Regions from separate parts of the Solidesulfovibrio carbinoliphilus subsp. oakridgensis genome, predicted to be linked through region 2. Evidence: predicted binding sites of a transcription regulator. Region 2 holds the regulator's gene; the other holds the start of a gene.
The links. Region 2 encodes sigma-54, which starts transcription at its own class of promoters, with help from an activator protein. Its sites were predicted from a motif close to CTGGCACGGNNNNTGCTT; they were not measured.
Positions count from the first base shown of each region.

Region 1 (7,649 bases), 1.8 Mb from region 2:
CGCCGCGCCAGATGGGGCCGACGGTATGGATGACGTGTCGGGCGGGCAGGTCGAAGCCGGGGGTGATGACGGCCCCGCCGGCCGGCAGGCGGCCGATGCGGGCGATGATGTCCCGGCAGGCGGCGAGGAGCTTGGGTCCTGCGGCCCGGTGGATGGCCCCGTCCACGCCGCCGCCGCCGGCCAGGGCGGAGTTGGCGGCGTTGACGATGGCGTCGCCGTCGTCGGTGGTGATGTCGCCGGCGATGAGGCGCAGGACGCCCGAGCCGATGGCGTAGGAAACGGTTTCGCTCATGGATGGCCTCCTTCGGGCTCGCCGCGAGCCCCGCCAGAGAGCGGACACGGTTTTCCGAACCTCCGGACGCGTCTCCGCTCGGTTTCTTCCCCGGCCCCTACACCCTTTTGCCCCAAGACGACACCCGCAGCCTCCCCAATTCCCCCCCTTTCAGGGGGTCCGGGGGGGATCATCCCCCCCGGCCGCCGGAGGCATCTTCATCTTCTCTTCCCTTATGGAATCGCGGCCGTCGGGCCGAGGATGCAAAGGCCCGTCAGTTCCGGGGTGAAGGCCGCGCGGGCGATGGCGGCCAGATCGGACAGTGTCACCTTGTCGAGTTCGGCCGCGGTCTCCTCGATGGGGATGTGGCGGTCGAAAAGGAGGATGTTGCGGGCCAGGCGCATCATGCGGTTTTCGGTCGATTCCGCGCCGAGGTACAGAAGCCCCTTCAGGTGTTCGCGGGTGTGGTCGAGCTCCTCGGCCGTGACCGCGCCGCCGGCCACGGCGGCCAGCTCGGCCCGGACCACGGCGAGGAGTTCCTCGGTGCGCTCCGGCTCCACGGCGGCCTGGATCTCGAACAGGCCGGTATCGGACAGGCCGTTTAGGCTGGCGTAAATCGAATAGGCCAGGCCCCGTTTCTCGCGGACTTCCTGGAAGAGGCGCGAGGACATGTTGCCGCCAAGGAGCGTGGCCAAAAGGGTGTGGGCGAAGCGGTCCGGGCTGGTGTTGGCCACGGACGGGAAGGCCAGGATCACGTGGTTCTGCTCGCTCTCGCGGCGAACAGCCAGACGCGGCGGCGTGTAGGGGCCGGCCGGAGCCTTGGCCGGGGCCGGCGCGGCGGGCAGGCGCCCGAACGTTGCTTCGGCCAGGGCCAGGAGCGCCTCGTGGGACACGGCCCCGGCGGCGACCACCACGATGGCCTCCGGCCGGTAGTGGGCATGGCGCCAGTCGAGCAGGGTCTTTGGGGTCGCGGCCGTGACCGATTCCGGCGTGCCGGTGATGGGGTGGGCGATGGCCGGATTCTTCCAGGCCGCGGCCCAGAAGTCCTCGTGGACCTTGTCTTCCGGCGTCTCCTCCACCATGGAAATTTCCTGCAGGATGACGGCCTGTTCGCGGCCGAGCTCTTCGGGGTCGAGGGCCGGGTTGAGGGCGATGTCGCTGACGATGTCAAAGGCCCGGTCGAAGTGGGCGTCCATGACCCGGATATGGAAGCAGGTGGCCTCGCGGGAGGTGAAGGCGTTGGCCAGGCCGCCGAGGATGTCGAGCTCCTTGGCGATGGCCAGGGCGTCGCGGTGGGTCGTGCCCTTAAAGGCCATGTGCTCCCACAGGTGGGCCATGCCCTCCTGGCCGGGCCCTTCGTGGCGCGAACCGGCCTCGATCCACACGCCGAGGCTGGCGGTCTTGACCAGGGGCATTGCTTCCGTGACCACGCGCACGCCGTTTGGCAGGCGGGTTATCCGGCACGAACTGTCGGTAGGGGTATGTTGCGGCATGGGCTGGGGCTACGGGGGATTGGGACGCGCGTCAAGGGTGCCCGGGCCGTGCGGCCAGGGCGGGCGCGTATTTGCGGTAGAGCCCCCGGAACTGGTGGTAGGTGAGCCCCAAGACCTCGGCCGCCCGCCGCTGGTTGCCGCCGCTTCGGGCCAAGGCCCGGCCCAGGAGGTCGGTCTCGAAGGCGGCGGTCGCCTGGGACCAGGGGAGAAGAGAGGATGGTGATGAAGAGGAAGATGCCTCCGGCGGCCAGGAGAGGCGCTGCCTCTCCTGGACCTCTCCGCCGGGGGGGATCATCCCCCCCGGACCCCCCGAAAGGGGAGGGGCGGGAGTTATGGCCAGCGGGGTGGCGGGGGCGAAGGGGTGGGCGAAGGGGTCGAGGGTGACGTGGGTGATCTGGGGGCCGGGCGTTTCGAAGACGGCCCGCTCGACCACGTTTTTCAGTTCCCGGATGTTGCCCGGCCAGGCGTGGGCGGCAAGCGTGGCCAGGGCGGCCGGGGCGAAGGACGGGGGCAGGTCCCGGCCGAGTTCGGCCGCGAACCGGGCGGCGAACCGCGCGGCCAAGTACGGGATGTCGCCGTGGCGGTGGCGCAGGGGCGGCACCGGGAGCACGGCAAAGGCCAGCCGGTCGAGGAGGTCCGGGAGCAGGCGGCCGCGCCGGATAAGCTCGCGCGGATCGACGTTGACCGCCGCGACGACCCGCACGTCGACTTGCAGGGTGTCGCTGGCGCCGAGCCGCTCGAAGGTGCCGTATTCGAGGACGCGCAGGAGCTTCTCCTGGACCGCCCGGGGCGCGGCCTGCAGTTCGTCCAGGAAAAGCGTGCCCCCGTCGGCCGCCTCGAACCGGCCCGGCCGGCGGCGGGCCGCGCCGGTGAAGGCCCCGGCCTCGTGGCCGAAGAGCTCGGCCTCGAGGAGCGTGCGCGGCAGGGCGGCCAGATTGACCGTGACCAGGGGGGCTTCCCAGCGCGGGGAGTGGAAATGGAGCCTGGTTGCGGCCAGCTCCTTGCCGGTGCCGCGCTCGCCGACCAGGAGCGCGGGCCGGTTGACCCGGGCGGCGGCCGCGACCTGTTCCATGAAGGCCAGGAAGGCGTCGGACTGTCCAAGGGCCTCCAGGAGGCCCGGGGCGGGAGTGGACATGGCGAATATGACCTCTTGTATGGCTTGTAAAACCATAGTGCGGCGAAAGACGCAAACCTTCTTTGCGGACTGCGTTGCAACCCCTTGAAATACGATGCCGCGCCAAACGGCACGCCTCCTGCTAACGCTCCGGCAGCACCGCGCCTCCACGGCGCGGCCGGAGGAACGCCATGGGAATTTTCAGCCGCTTCAGGGACATCATTCATTCAAACATCAACACCATGCTCGACCGGGCCGAAGATCCGGAAAAGCTCATCCGCCTCATGATCCAGGAGATGGAGGAGACGCTGGTCGAACTGAAGGCCGACTGCGCCCGGGCCATGGCCCAGGCCGCCACGTCCGGCCGGGAGCTGGCCGCCGTCCGGGACCGGGCCGCCCGGTGGGGCGAAAAGGCCGAGCTGGCCGTGGACAAGGGCCGCGAGGACCTGGCCCGGGAGGCACTGCTCGAAAAGCGCGGCCTCGACGCCCGGGCCGAGGCCCTCGGCGCAGAGCAGGCGGCCATGGAAGGCATGATCGCCGCCTGCCGCGAGGACATCGCCCGGCTGGACGAAAAGCTGGCCTCGGCCAAGGAGCGCCAGCGGACGCTGCTGCACCGCCACATCCGGGCCACCGGCAAGAAGCGGGTGCGCGAGGATATCTCCAAGGCCGATTCGACCGAGGCCATGCTCCGCTTCGAGCAATTCGAGAGCCGCATCGAGCGCCTGGAAGCCGAGGCCGAACTGGCCGGGTCGGCGACCGGGGTGAGGCGTGCGCCCGAAGGTGAGAGCCTGGAGGCCCGCTTCGACCGCCTAGCCGCCGACGAGGACGTGGAACGCGAGCTGGCCCGGATCAAGGCCAAGCGCCAGGCCTGACCGGCGACGCCGCCGGGCGCTTGACGCGGGCCTGGCCCGCGTGAAATCCTCGGTGTCGTCCCGGAAATCCACTTCTGGCCGTCAACAAGGCGTCACGGGACGACGCGGCCGACAACGGGCCGGGAAGAAGGTCTCTTTCGACCCGGCCGCAAGGAACAATCATGATGGGACTTTTGACGGCACTGGTCATGGCCGGAGCCACGGTGGTCGGCCTGGTCATCCTTGGCACCATTTTCCTCCTCGGCGTGCGGCTCCTGCGCCCCGGCGCGGCCAAACCGCGCGGCAGCGACGCCGAGGAGGCGCAGCTTCTCCAGGAGATCCACCGCAGCCTCTCCCGCCTGGAAGAGCGCGTGGAAACTCTCGAAACCCTGGTCCTCGAACCCAGGGCCACCAAGGGAGACGGACAATGAGGCATTACAGCCAATGGCGTCTGGACCGGCTCTACCGGTCCCGGTCCGGCCTCTTCCTTGGCGTCTGCAAGGGGCTGGCCCGGTTCCTCGATGTTCCGGTCTTCTGGTTCCGGGTCTTCATCCTGGTCCTGACTCCCTTCACCGGGGTCTGGCCCATGGTCGGAGCCTACCTGATCGCCGGCTTCCTCATCAAACCCGAGCCCGTCCTTCCCCCGGACTCGGACGAGGAGCGGGCCTTTTACGACGACTACGTCGCCTCCCGGGCCAATGCGCTGGGCCGGGTCAAGCGCCGCTTCGAACGCCTCGACCGCCGCATCCGCCGGCTGGAGGACCACGTCACCTCCCGCGAATACGACTTCGACCGCCGGCTGTGGCACCCCTGACCTTCCCCGGGCCGGAACCACGTTCCGGCCCGGTTTCCCGTCCGCTCAGTTGCCGGCCGCCGCGACCAGCCTCTCGCCTAAGGCGAAGGCCCTGGCGCAGTCCTCGGGAAACACCTCCTCGCGCCGTCTGGCCTTGGCCGCCGCGTCCCAGCAGGTGGACAGGTATTTGGAATAGTCGTCGAACTGGCAGGTGTCCGTGCTGGCCAGCATCTCGCACGACCCGAACGTCCGGGCCATCACCCCCCGCATCCGCTCCATGAAAACATCGTAGCCCCACTCGGGCAGCGCCTGCTCGGGGATGTTCATCGTATAAATCATGGCCGTCGGCATCTTACGGATGAAAAGCGACTCGTAGCCCGGGGTGTAGGTCAGGTAGGGAAAGGCGAACCGCTCGAAAAACGAGCGCATCATGCCCGTCTCCGCGCCGAAATAGACCGGTGTGCCCAGAAGCACCGCGTCCGCCGCGCCGACCCGCTCCAGGAGTGGCGTCAGCCCGTCCTTGACCGCGCAGCGTCCGTAGTTCTTGCCGCCGATCTTCTTGCACTCGAAGCAGCTGATGCAACCCTTGTAGTCCAGGTCGTACAAATGCACCATTTCCGTGGCCGCGCCCTTGCTCTCGGCCCCTTGCAGGGCATGCGTCAGCAGCGTGGCGGTGTTCCACTTCTTCCTCGGGCTTCCGTTTATGGCAATGACGTTCATGGCGCCTCCTTTCTTTTCCATCCCCCTGCTACCGCCATACGCCGCCCCGGGCAATGACGCACCGCCAAGGAACCGAGGCACTGGCCGGGTACCGGAAGCGAGGGGGGAAGAACGGGGGAGATGCCTCCGGCGGCCGGGGGGGATCATCCCCCCCGGACCCCCCGAACGGGGTGGGCGGGGGTTGGGCAGGCGGGTGGCGGGGGGGCGTGGTCGGGGGTGTGACGGGTGGCCGGAATCGGGTTGGCGACGCAGGCCGCAAAGCCGGCCGGCACGCCAACCCGATTCCGGCCACACAGGCCCGTCGCCCGGAGGAACCGGGCGAGTTTGGAGGTGCCGGGAATTACGCCGTGCCTCCCATCCGTCCACCCCGTTCGGGTGGGTCCGGGAGGGGGTGACCCCCTCCCGGCCGCCGGAGGCCTCTTTATCCTCCCGGCTACCGGCCCTTGTCGAACTTGTCGAATTCGGCGAAGGCGCTGCGCTTGGCTTTGTTTTTGGCCTTGATGTCGTCGAGGATGGAGTGGCTGAGGGCCGTGGCGTCCACGGGCTTGACGCGGCTGCGGTTGCGCTGGCCGGGGTCGAGGAACTGGCCGCCGAGGTCGGTCAGTTCGTTGACCGTCAGCATGCCGCCCGACTGTTCGCGGGGCGCGACCGGTGGCGGCGGCGCGGTCACGGGTGTGCTGGCCGGAGCGGAAGCGGGGGCGGCGGCCGGGGCCGGCCGGGGTTCGGGGGCCTGGGCCTGGGGCGGTGGTGCCGCCTCGACGGGGGATGCGAGGTGGGGAGCTTTCGGCTGCGCGGGCGAAAGCGTCTGGCGCAGCAGGCGCAACTCGGCCAAAATCTCGTGTTGCGCCTCGAGGATTTTGAGCAGGATCGTTTCCATGGGCCGGCTCTAGCATGCCGCCGGAGGCCGGTAAAGGGCCTGGGACGGGCGTTAGCGGGTGTCCAGGGCGGCCACGGCCGGGCTCATGGAGGCCAGGGCGGCGTGGGCGAGGAGTTTGGCGCCAAAGGGGGTGAGGTGGACGCCGTCAGGGGTCCGGGCGGTGCGGGGGCCGGCCGGGGAGGGCAGGGCCGGGGCGTAGTGGCCGGCGGCGTCGGCCAGGGTCCGGGAGACGTCCACGAACCGGCAGCCGGGCAGGGCGGCCAGTTGCCGGGCGATGACGGCGTTTATGGCGGCCACGTCGGCGTTGAGCCCGGGATCGGCCATGACCGGCGCGCCGATCCAGTAGACGCGGGCGTCGGGGTTGCCTTGGCGGGCCAGTTCCACCAGCCGGCGCACGCGGCGGGCGTATTCCTCGTTCCAGCCGGGCCGGCCGAAGGCCAGTTTCCTGCCGTCCGGGCGGGTGAGGGTCTGGTTGTCGTTGGTGGCGATCATGACCAGGACGGTATCCGGCCGGCCGGAAGCGGCCAGGGCGGCCATCTCGCGTTCCCAGTTGAAGAAGTCGGGCCGGGCCAGGCCGCTTGAAACCTTGCCCCGGGCGGCGAAGGAGGCGCCGGGCCGGCCGGCCAGGAGCGGGCGCAGGGCATCGGCCAGGAAGATGGACAGCGAATCCCCGGCCACGAGGATGGACCGGCCGGGCGCGCCGACCGGCGCCGATGCGGGCGCGGCGGCAACGGGGACGGCAACGGGCGAGGTGGCCTGCACGGGAGTCGGCGTGGCAGCGGAAGCGACGGTCGGAGTCGGGCGCGGCCCGGGACTGTCCGGGCCCAGGGGCCTGGCCTCGGCGACGACAACCGGGGAGGTCTCCGGCGTCACGTCGCGGTCGGCCTCGGGCGGCATATTCTTGACGGCAACCCGAGGCGCGGCCGGGGGTTGCGGCCCGGTGTCGGCCGGGGCCAGGGACACGAGGCGAAGCGTCCGGCCGGGGGCGCCGAGGTGCCGGTCCTGGCCCACGGCCACCGGCCCGCTCAGGGGATGGGCGGCCTGGGGGTCCACGACCAGCCGGACCGTGTAGGCCGTGACGGCCAGGCGCAGGACATGCCGGTCCGGTCCGGCGGGGGCCGCGTCGGGCCTGCCGGAAAGGTCCAGGTTGGCGACCAGGGTCCGCAGTTCGTCGCCGAGTGGGGTGGCGGGGCGAGGGAGGGCCAGGGGGGCCAGGCCGGGATGGGTCGGGCCGGGCGCGCCGAGAAGCACCGCGGCCAGGGCGGCCAGGGCGAGCAGGCCTCTGCCGGGACGACACGGGAATGGGAGAGCGGCTTGGTGCATGGCGGTGTCGATTGTTTGCCGCCGGCGGGAGTGTCCGGCCGGAGGATGGATTCCGGGTTGCAAGGGACGGGCCGTAAAAAAATTATCTTAATACCATGAAATAGATGAAGATAGCTTGAGGGGGGCGGCGTCATTCCTCTGACGGCGGGAGCGGCTGGCGTGCAAGCCGGTTGCGTTTTGGCGGCGGCGAAGCTAGCTTGCGCTCCA
Region 1 is NZ_CM001368.1:3,392,219-3,399,867, forward strand. Features, by position in the region: gene DFW101_RS14820 (O-acetyl-ADP-ribose deacetylase) at 1-292, opposite strand, end outside; gene DFW101_RS14825 (M16 family metallopeptidase) at 505-1,764, opposite strand; gene DFW101_RS14830 (sigma 54-interacting transcriptional regulator) at 1,796-2,899, opposite strand; gene DFW101_RS14835 (PspA/IM30 family protein) at 3,070-3,750, shown strand; gene DFW101_RS14840 (hypothetical protein) at 3,912-4,160, shown strand; gene DFW101_RS14845 (PspC domain-containing protein) at 4,157-4,543, shown strand; gene DFW101_RS14850 (flavodoxin family protein) at 4,589-5,242, opposite strand; gene DFW101_RS14855 (hypothetical protein) at 5,676-6,119, opposite strand; gene DFW101_RS14860 (SGNH/GDSL hydrolase family protein) at 6,171-7,442, opposite strand.
Region 1: DFW101_RS14835 (PspA/IM30 family protein) is a predicted target of sigma-54. The motif match lies at 3,006-3,023, and genes of this name have one in related genera.

Region 2 (7,649 bases):
GATCGGCCAGATAGACGTCGAATTCCGGAGCCACGAGCACCATGTCCCCGGGATGCAGGCGTTTGGCCGTTTCATAAAGGATTAAGTCATATCCGGCTCCGGCACCCACGGCAAAATTGACGCATGGGATGCCGAGCGATTGTTCGATGGCTTCGGCGTGAAATCCTTCCAGACTGGAAGATCCTCCGGATATAAGGAGTTTTCGGCTTGGGATACGCTCGGCGATGTCGATTTTCCGACGCAAGAGCAGGGTATAAAGCGATGCATCGGCATCGGTGAAGACGATTTTTCCGAAAGGAAGAAAATAGGCCAGCAAAAGCAACACGACCGCTACAGCAAAGAGGCCACCGGTCGCGCACACAATCCAACGGCGTCGCATATTGGAACCATTTTCGGCTCCCGGCTCTCGGATGTCAAGTCGATCCAGACCCCGCAGGCACGCCTGCAAAGGCAATGGCCGGACAAATGTCCTGCCAACGCCTCTCCGGGGGCCTCCGAAAGTGCCCGCTGTCCCTGGGGGTAAAGAGCGCGTGGAGAGAAAAAAGCGGGGAAAAGGGTGCTATGCGATAGCATCGTGATCTGTTGCGATAAGATGTCCCGGGGAGGCGGCAAATGATTGGCGGAGAGGGTGGGATTCGAACCCACGTGCAGGCTATTAACCCGCAACCCGATTTCGAGTCGGGCCCGTTACGACCACTTCGGTACCTCTCCGCACAAAGAAAGAACCGGAACGAATTTGGAATCCTAAGCGAACAAAGCTGGCTTGGCAAGTATTATTTTGCCGGGGCCCCGTCCGGCCGGGCGCGGCGGTTGCGGAAAAACTGCCGCAGGAGCGCGGCGCTGGCGTCGGCGCACACTCCGGAAAGAACGTCGAAGCGGTGGTTGAAAAAGGGCAGGTCCGGGCCGGGGAGCCGCGAATCCACCGCGCCCGTACGCGGGTCGGGCGCGCCGTAGACGAGCAGCCCCACCCGGGCGTGGATCATGGCCCCGAGGCACATGAGGCAGGGCTCGAGCGTCACGACCAGGATCGAGCCCGGCAGCCGGTAATTGCCGACCCGGGCCGCGGCCTGGCGCAGGGCCAGGATTTCGGCGTGGGCCGTGGGGTCGGCCCGGGAGATCGGGCCGTTGCCGGTTTGGGCCAGCACCTCGCCCGCGCCGGAGAGCAGGACCGCGCCGACCGGCGTCTCGCCCAGGGCGGCCGCTTCCCGGGCCTCGGCCAGGGCGAGTCCCATCACCGCCTCGAAACTTTCCCAGCCCGGCGGCGGGTCGGGCAGCATATCCCCGCCGGCGACAAAGCGCCGGGCCGGCTGCAAGGCCATAGCCATTCCTTCCTGAATATTTTTTCCCTGCGAATCCGCGTGTCGCGTGAAAGGGGAGCTGACTTCCCTCGCCCAGGACCGCCGGGGGGCTGGAAAATCCCCCCGGCGGTCCTGGGCAGAGCCCTGGTAGGGTCCGGGGCAACGCCTCGGTTAGGCGTGGCCCCGCAGGTGGGCCACGGCGTTTTCGAAAAGTACCGTGCCGAGCTGCGGGCGTTCGCCCCGGGTGTAGCCGGGGTGGTTGGTCGGGTGGTTGAAGGCCTCGGGGTGGGGCATGAGGCCGAGGATGCGGCCGGACGGGTCGGTCAGGCCGGCGATGGCCAGGGGCGAGCCGTTGGGATTTTGCGGATATTCCATGGTGGTCTCGCCTGTGGCCGGATCGGCGTAGGAGAGGGCGATGGCCCCGGTTTTGACCAGTTCGTCCAGGATTTCCGGGCTCTTGGGCACGAGCTTGCCCTCGCCGTGGCGCACGGGCAGGTCCAGGCGCGTGAGGCCCCGGGTGAAGATGCAGGGGCTTTCCGGATTGGCGGCCAGGGTTACCCATCGGTCCTCGAACCGGGCCGAGTCGTTGTTGGCGAGACTGACCTGCCGGGCGAAATAGTCGCCGCCAAGGGCCGGCAGCAGGCCGAGCTTGACCAGGAGCTGAAAACCGTTGCAGATGCCAAGGACAAGCCCCCCGGCCTCGAAAAAAGTTTTGAGCTGGCCAAGAAGGGCGTCGCCGGCGGCGTTTTTGGCGTGCTTCCAGCGCACGGCCGCGGCCTGGGCCGCACCGAGATCGTCCCCGTCAAGGAACCCTCCGGGAAAGATCAGGAAATTGTAATCCGGAATGCGCGTGCGACCGGCGGCGATATCCGAAAAAAAGACGATGTCCGTGACGTCGGACCCGGCCGCGCGGGCGGCGTAGGCCGATTCCACTTCGCAATTGGTGCCGTAACCGGTGATCACGAGGGTGCGCACCTTGGCCATAAGGGAAATCCTCCCGGGGGTTCCTTGAAAATTTGCGCCCGAAGGCATACTTTACGCGGCTGAACATAAGGGGCCGCCCCGGCCGCGTCAACCGAACCGCGCCACAGGCCCGGTCCGGCCCGGTCCCGAGGGACCCGGGCCGCCGGGTCCGCCGGCGTGGCCTAACCTCTTTTCCAAGGACGGCATCATCATGAAGACCAAGTTTATTTTCGTGACGGGAGGGGTGCTGTCCTCCCTGGGCAAGGGGCTGGCCGCCGCTTCCATCGGCGCACTGCTCCAGGCCCGGGGGCTCAAGGTCACCATCCAGAAGCTCGACCCCTACATCAACGTCGATCCCGGCACCATGAACCCCTTCCAGCATGGCGAGGTCTACGTCACCGACGACGGGGCCGAGACCGACCTCGACCTCGGCCACTACGAGCGCTACCTCGGCGTGCCCATGAGCCAGAACAACAACTTCACCTCGGGCCGGGTCTATTTCAGCGTCATCCAGAAGGAACGCCGGGGCGACTACCTCGGCGGCACGGTCCAGGTGATCCCGCACATCACCGACGAGATCAAGCGGTCGATCCTCGGCGTCGCCGGCGACGAGGACGTGGCCATCATCGAGATCGGCGGCACGGTGGGCGACATCGAGGGCCAGCCGTTCCTGGAGGCCATCCGCCAGCTGCGCATGGAACTTGGCAAGGAAAACGCCCTGTACATCCACTTGACCCTCGTGCCCTACCTGCGCGTGGCCGGCGAGGTCAAAACCAAGCCCACCCAGCACAGCGTCAAGGAACTGCGGTCCATCGGCATCCAACCCGACATCATCATCTGCCGCAGCGAAGTGGAGCTTGGGCGCGACATCAAGGAAAAGATCGCCCTTTTCTGCGACGTGGACGCGGACGCGGTCTTTACCGCCGTGGACGTCAAAAACATCTACGAACTGCCGCTTCGCCTCTACGGCGAGGGCGTGGACCAGAAGATCGCCATCCTGCTGCGCCTGCCGGCCAAAAACGCCGACCTGCAAGCCTGGCGCGACCTGCTGCACCGGTCGGAAAATCCCGGAGGCCAGGTTTCCATCGCCATTGTCGGCAAGTATGTGGACCTCAAGGAAGCCTACAAGAGCCTGCACGAGGCCCTTGTCCACGGCGGCATCGCGGCCGGGGTCTCCATCCGGTTCGTGTACGTCAATTCCGAGGAAGTGACCCGCCAGAACGCGGCGTCCACCTTCGCCGGCATCGACGGCATCCTGGTGCCGGGCGGCTTCGGCTCGCGCGGGGTCGAGGGCAAGATTACGGCCATCGAATACGCCCGGGAAAAGGGCGTGCCCTTTTTCGGCATCTGCCTTGGCATGCAGTGCGCGGTCATCGAATACGCCCGGAACGTCCTGGGGCTTTCCGGCGCCAATTCCGAGGAATTCGACCTGACCACGCCGCACCCGGTCATCTACCTCATGCGCGAATGGTTCGACTGCCGCACCCAGAAGACCGAGTACCGGGACCCGTCGAGCGACAAGGGAGGGACCATGCGCCTGGGAGCCTACCCCTGCCGGGTCAAGCCGGAAACCCAGGCCGCCGCGGCCTACGCCGCCGAGGAGATTTCCGAGCGCCACCGCCACCGCTACGAATTCAACAAGACCTACGCTCCCTCGTTTGAAGAGGGCGGGATGGTCTTAAGCGGCCTGTCGCCGGACGGCGAGCTGGTCGAGATCGTGGAACTGCCGGACCATCCGTGGTTCCTCGGCTGCCAGTTCCACCCGGAGTTCAAGAGCAGCCCCATGCGTCCGCATCCGCTCTTTCGGGAATTCGTGAAGGCGGCCAAGCGGTACAAGGGCTAGCACGACGTTCGCTGAAAAGCAGGGGCATAGTTTTTAGAAAAAAATAAATATTCTAATTTGTTGTTCTCAAAATTCGTATGCGCGGATTTCGAGAACGCGGCATGAGCGGACGGCGTCGCCTCGGGTCGTCCCGCCGGGGCCGGGCGGCGCGAGGAGGCGGGTGGTATGGCGCAGGATGCGAAGCTGGCCGCGACGCGGGCCAGGGACGTGGCCTTGCTCGTCCTTGACGTGGACGGCGTCCTGACCGACGGCGGCCTCTATGTCGACGCCCACGGCGGCATCGCCAAACGGTTTCACGCCCACGACGGCCTCGGCATCAAGGCCGCCCAGATGGCGGGCTTGCAAGTGGCGGTCATAAGCGGCCTCGACAGTCCGGCCGTGGCCGCCCGCATCAAGGAACTGGGCATTGGCGAGTACCATCCCGGCCACCACCACAAGGTTCCGATCCTGACCGGCATCCTCGGGCGGCTGGGGCTTTCCCCCGGCCAGGCCGCCTACCTCGGCGACGACTGGGTGGACGCCGGCCCCATGGGTCTGGTCGGCCTGCCCATGGCCGTGGCCGACGCCCAGCCGGAAATCATGGACCTGGCCCTGTGGGTGGCCAGCCGTCCCGGCGGGCACGGGGCGGTGCGCGAGGCCATCCGGTTCCTGCTTCAGGCCAGCGGCCGTCTCGAAGCGGCCTACGCCTGGTTCCTCCCGGAAGGGTAAGCCGTGCCGATTGCCACGATCCTTCGATTGTGGCATGCTTTTTGTTGAGCGGGCGGGGCGTCGGCCTTGCCCCCGCTTTTCGCACCAACATCCAAAGGACCTCGCACGGCGGTAGACATGGCCCTGGAACTGCGACAGCAGCTCAAACTCTCCCAGCAGCTGGTGATGACTCCCCAACTGCAGCAAGCCATCAAACTCCTGCAGCTCTCCCGGCTCGAGCTGCTGGAGAGCGTGCAGCAGGAGCTTTTGGAAAACCCCCTTCTGGAGGAATCGATCGAGGAGGACCGCCAACCGGAGCGGACCATGGCCGAGGACAACCTGGGGCCGACCGGGAATTCCAGCGACGCGGCCATGGAAAAGGAACTCCTCAAAAACGCCGAATGGGACGACTATCTCGGCGATTTCGCCAGCACCGGCCGCCAGTCCCAATCCCGGGAGTCGGAGATGCCCGAGGAGGGCATGGCCTTTGACGCCAGGCTCGCCTCCAAACCCTCCCTCGAAGGGCACCTCGGCTGGCAGATGCGCCTGTCGAATTTCACGGCCAAGGAACTGGAGATCGGGGAGAGTATCGTCGGCAGCCTCAATTCCTCGGGCTACCTGCGGGCTTCCCTCGAAGAACTGGCCCAGATGGCCGGAGCCTCGGTGCCCGAAGTGGAGACCGTGCTCCACCGGCTCCAGCGGTTCGACCCCGTGGGCGTGGCCGCCCGGACCCCGAGCGAATGCCTGCTCACCCAGATCGAGGTCTACGGCTACGAGGACACCATCCTCATCGAGCTTGTGCGCGACCACCTCGAAGACCTGGAGAAGAAACGCTACAAGCCGCTGGCCAAAAAATTTCATATCACCATGGAAAAACTCAAGGAATACCTTGAGCTGATCCAGACCCTCAATCCCATGCCCGGAGCCAGCTACGGCTCGGGCGATCCCATTTTCGTGAGCCCGGACGCCTTTGTGTACAAATACGGCGGCGAATTCGTGATTATTTTAAACGAAGAGGGCATGCCGCGGCTCAACGTCAACACGACCTACATGGCGGAGATCAATCCGAAAAACGACAAGGACAAGGATTATCTCCAGGACAAGATGCGCTCGGCCATGTGGCTGATGAAAAGCCTCTACCAGCGGCAGCGGACCCTGTACAAGGTCCTTGAGAGCATCGTGAAGTTCCAGCGGGAATTCTTCGAGGAGGGGGTCACGCGGTTGCGGCCGTTGATCCTCAAGGATGTGGCCGACGACATCAGCATGCACGAATCGACCGTCAGCCGCATCACGTCCAACAAGTACGTGGCCACGCCCCATGGCATTTTCGAGCTCAAGTTCTTTTTCAACAGCTCCCTTGACCTCGACGACGGCGGCACGGTCGGCTCGGAATCGGTCAAGGCCATGATCAAGCGGATTATTTCCGGGGAGAATGCCAAAAAGCCTATCAGCGACGAGGCCATTGCTGATATGCTCAAAGACGAGTTGCAGATCAACATCGCCCGGCGCACCGTGGCCAAATACCGCACGGCCATGGGCATTGAATCCTCGTCCAAGCGCAAGGAAATTTTCTGATGCTTCGGGCCGGGCTTCCCCGGCCCAATACCACGCCATCTGGAGGATCTCATGAACATCACTTTTAATTTCAAGAACTTCGAACCTTCCGACCATTTGCGCGACTACGCTCGCAAGCGTCTGGAAAAGCTTGCCAAATATGCTTCCGCCAATGACGCCTCCGAACTGCAGGTCAATCTGGCCGTGGAAAAGACCCGCCAGATGGCCGACGTGATCTTCGTGGCCGACAATATGCATATCTCGGCCCATGAGGTGTCCGAGGACATGTATTCCACCATCGACATGATCCTCGACAAGGTGGAAGCGCAGGCCAAGAAGTTCCGTGAGAAGCAAAAGGACCGCCGCCGCCAGTCGACCGAGACCGTGCGCATGGACGTCATCACCATCAACGCCGACAACGCCGGGGCCCGCACGCCGACCATCGTCGAGACCAACGAATACGAGCCCAAGCCCATGGCCGTGGAAGAGGCGGCCATGCAGCTTGGGACCATCAAGCACGAATTCCTGGTGTTCATCAATTCGGAAACCGAACGGCCCAACGTCATCTACCGTCTGCGCAACGGCGACTTCGGCCTGATCGATCCTGGAACGGGTGTGTAGATGCGTCTCGAGGACTATCTCCAGCCCGAATTCGTGATCGGGGAGCTCGCGGCCGAGTCCAAGTCCGAAGTGCTGGCCGAGCTGGTCGCCAAAATTGCGGCCGGCCTGCCGGGTTTTGACGCCAAACGGGCCCATCAGGTGCTCCTTGACCGGGAAAGCCTCGGCACGACCGGCATCGGCGACACCGTGGCCATCCCCCACGGCAAGATGGAGAGCCTCGAAAAGATCGTCATCGCGGTCGGCAGGAGCCTCAAGGGCGTCAACTTCGATGCGCTGGATTTCAAACCCTGCCGCATCTTTTTTCTCGTCCTTGCGCCGGAGCACGTGGCGGGCCTGCACCTGCGCATCCTGGCCCACATCTCACGGCTCCTCTCCGACGAATCGTTTCGGCACGCCTTTTTGAGCGCCGAAAACGACGCGGCCCTGTGGCAGGTTCTGACCGCCGCCGCCTGAAACGCGTAGCACCGTCTCCTTGCGCGCTTGCCGTCACACAAGCGCGCAAGGAATCGGTTAGAGCTTGAGGGCGGGGGGCAAAGACACCATGGAAGAAACGCCGACGGAACTGAAAATCGTCATTTTGACGGGGCTGTCCGGCTCGGGCAAGAGCACCGGCCTGCGGGTGTTCGAAGACCTGGGCTTTTTTTGCGTGGACGGCCTGCCGGTCGGGCTCGTGCCAAAGCTCA
Region 2 is NZ_CM001368.1:1,046,768-1,054,416, reverse strand. Features, by position in the region: gene DFW101_RS04715 (hypothetical protein) at 1-379, opposite strand, end outside; tRNA gene DFW101_RS04710 (tRNA-Ser) at 618-711, opposite strand; gene tadA (tRNA adenosine(34) deaminase TadA) at 774-1,319, opposite strand; gene DFW101_RS04700 (phosphoribosylformylglycinamidine synthase subunit PurQ) at 1,470-2,282, opposite strand; gene DFW101_RS04695 (CTP synthase) at 2,473-4,104, shown strand; gene DFW101_RS04690 (KdsC family phosphatase) at 4,270-4,812, shown strand; gene rpoN (RNA polymerase factor sigma-54) at 4,930-6,366, shown strand; gene hpf (ribosome hibernation-promoting factor, HPF/YfiA family) at 6,418-6,966, shown strand; gene DFW101_RS04675 (PTS sugar transporter subunit IIA) at 6,967-7,419, shown strand; gene rapZ (RNase adapter RapZ) at 7,508-7,649, shown strand, end outside.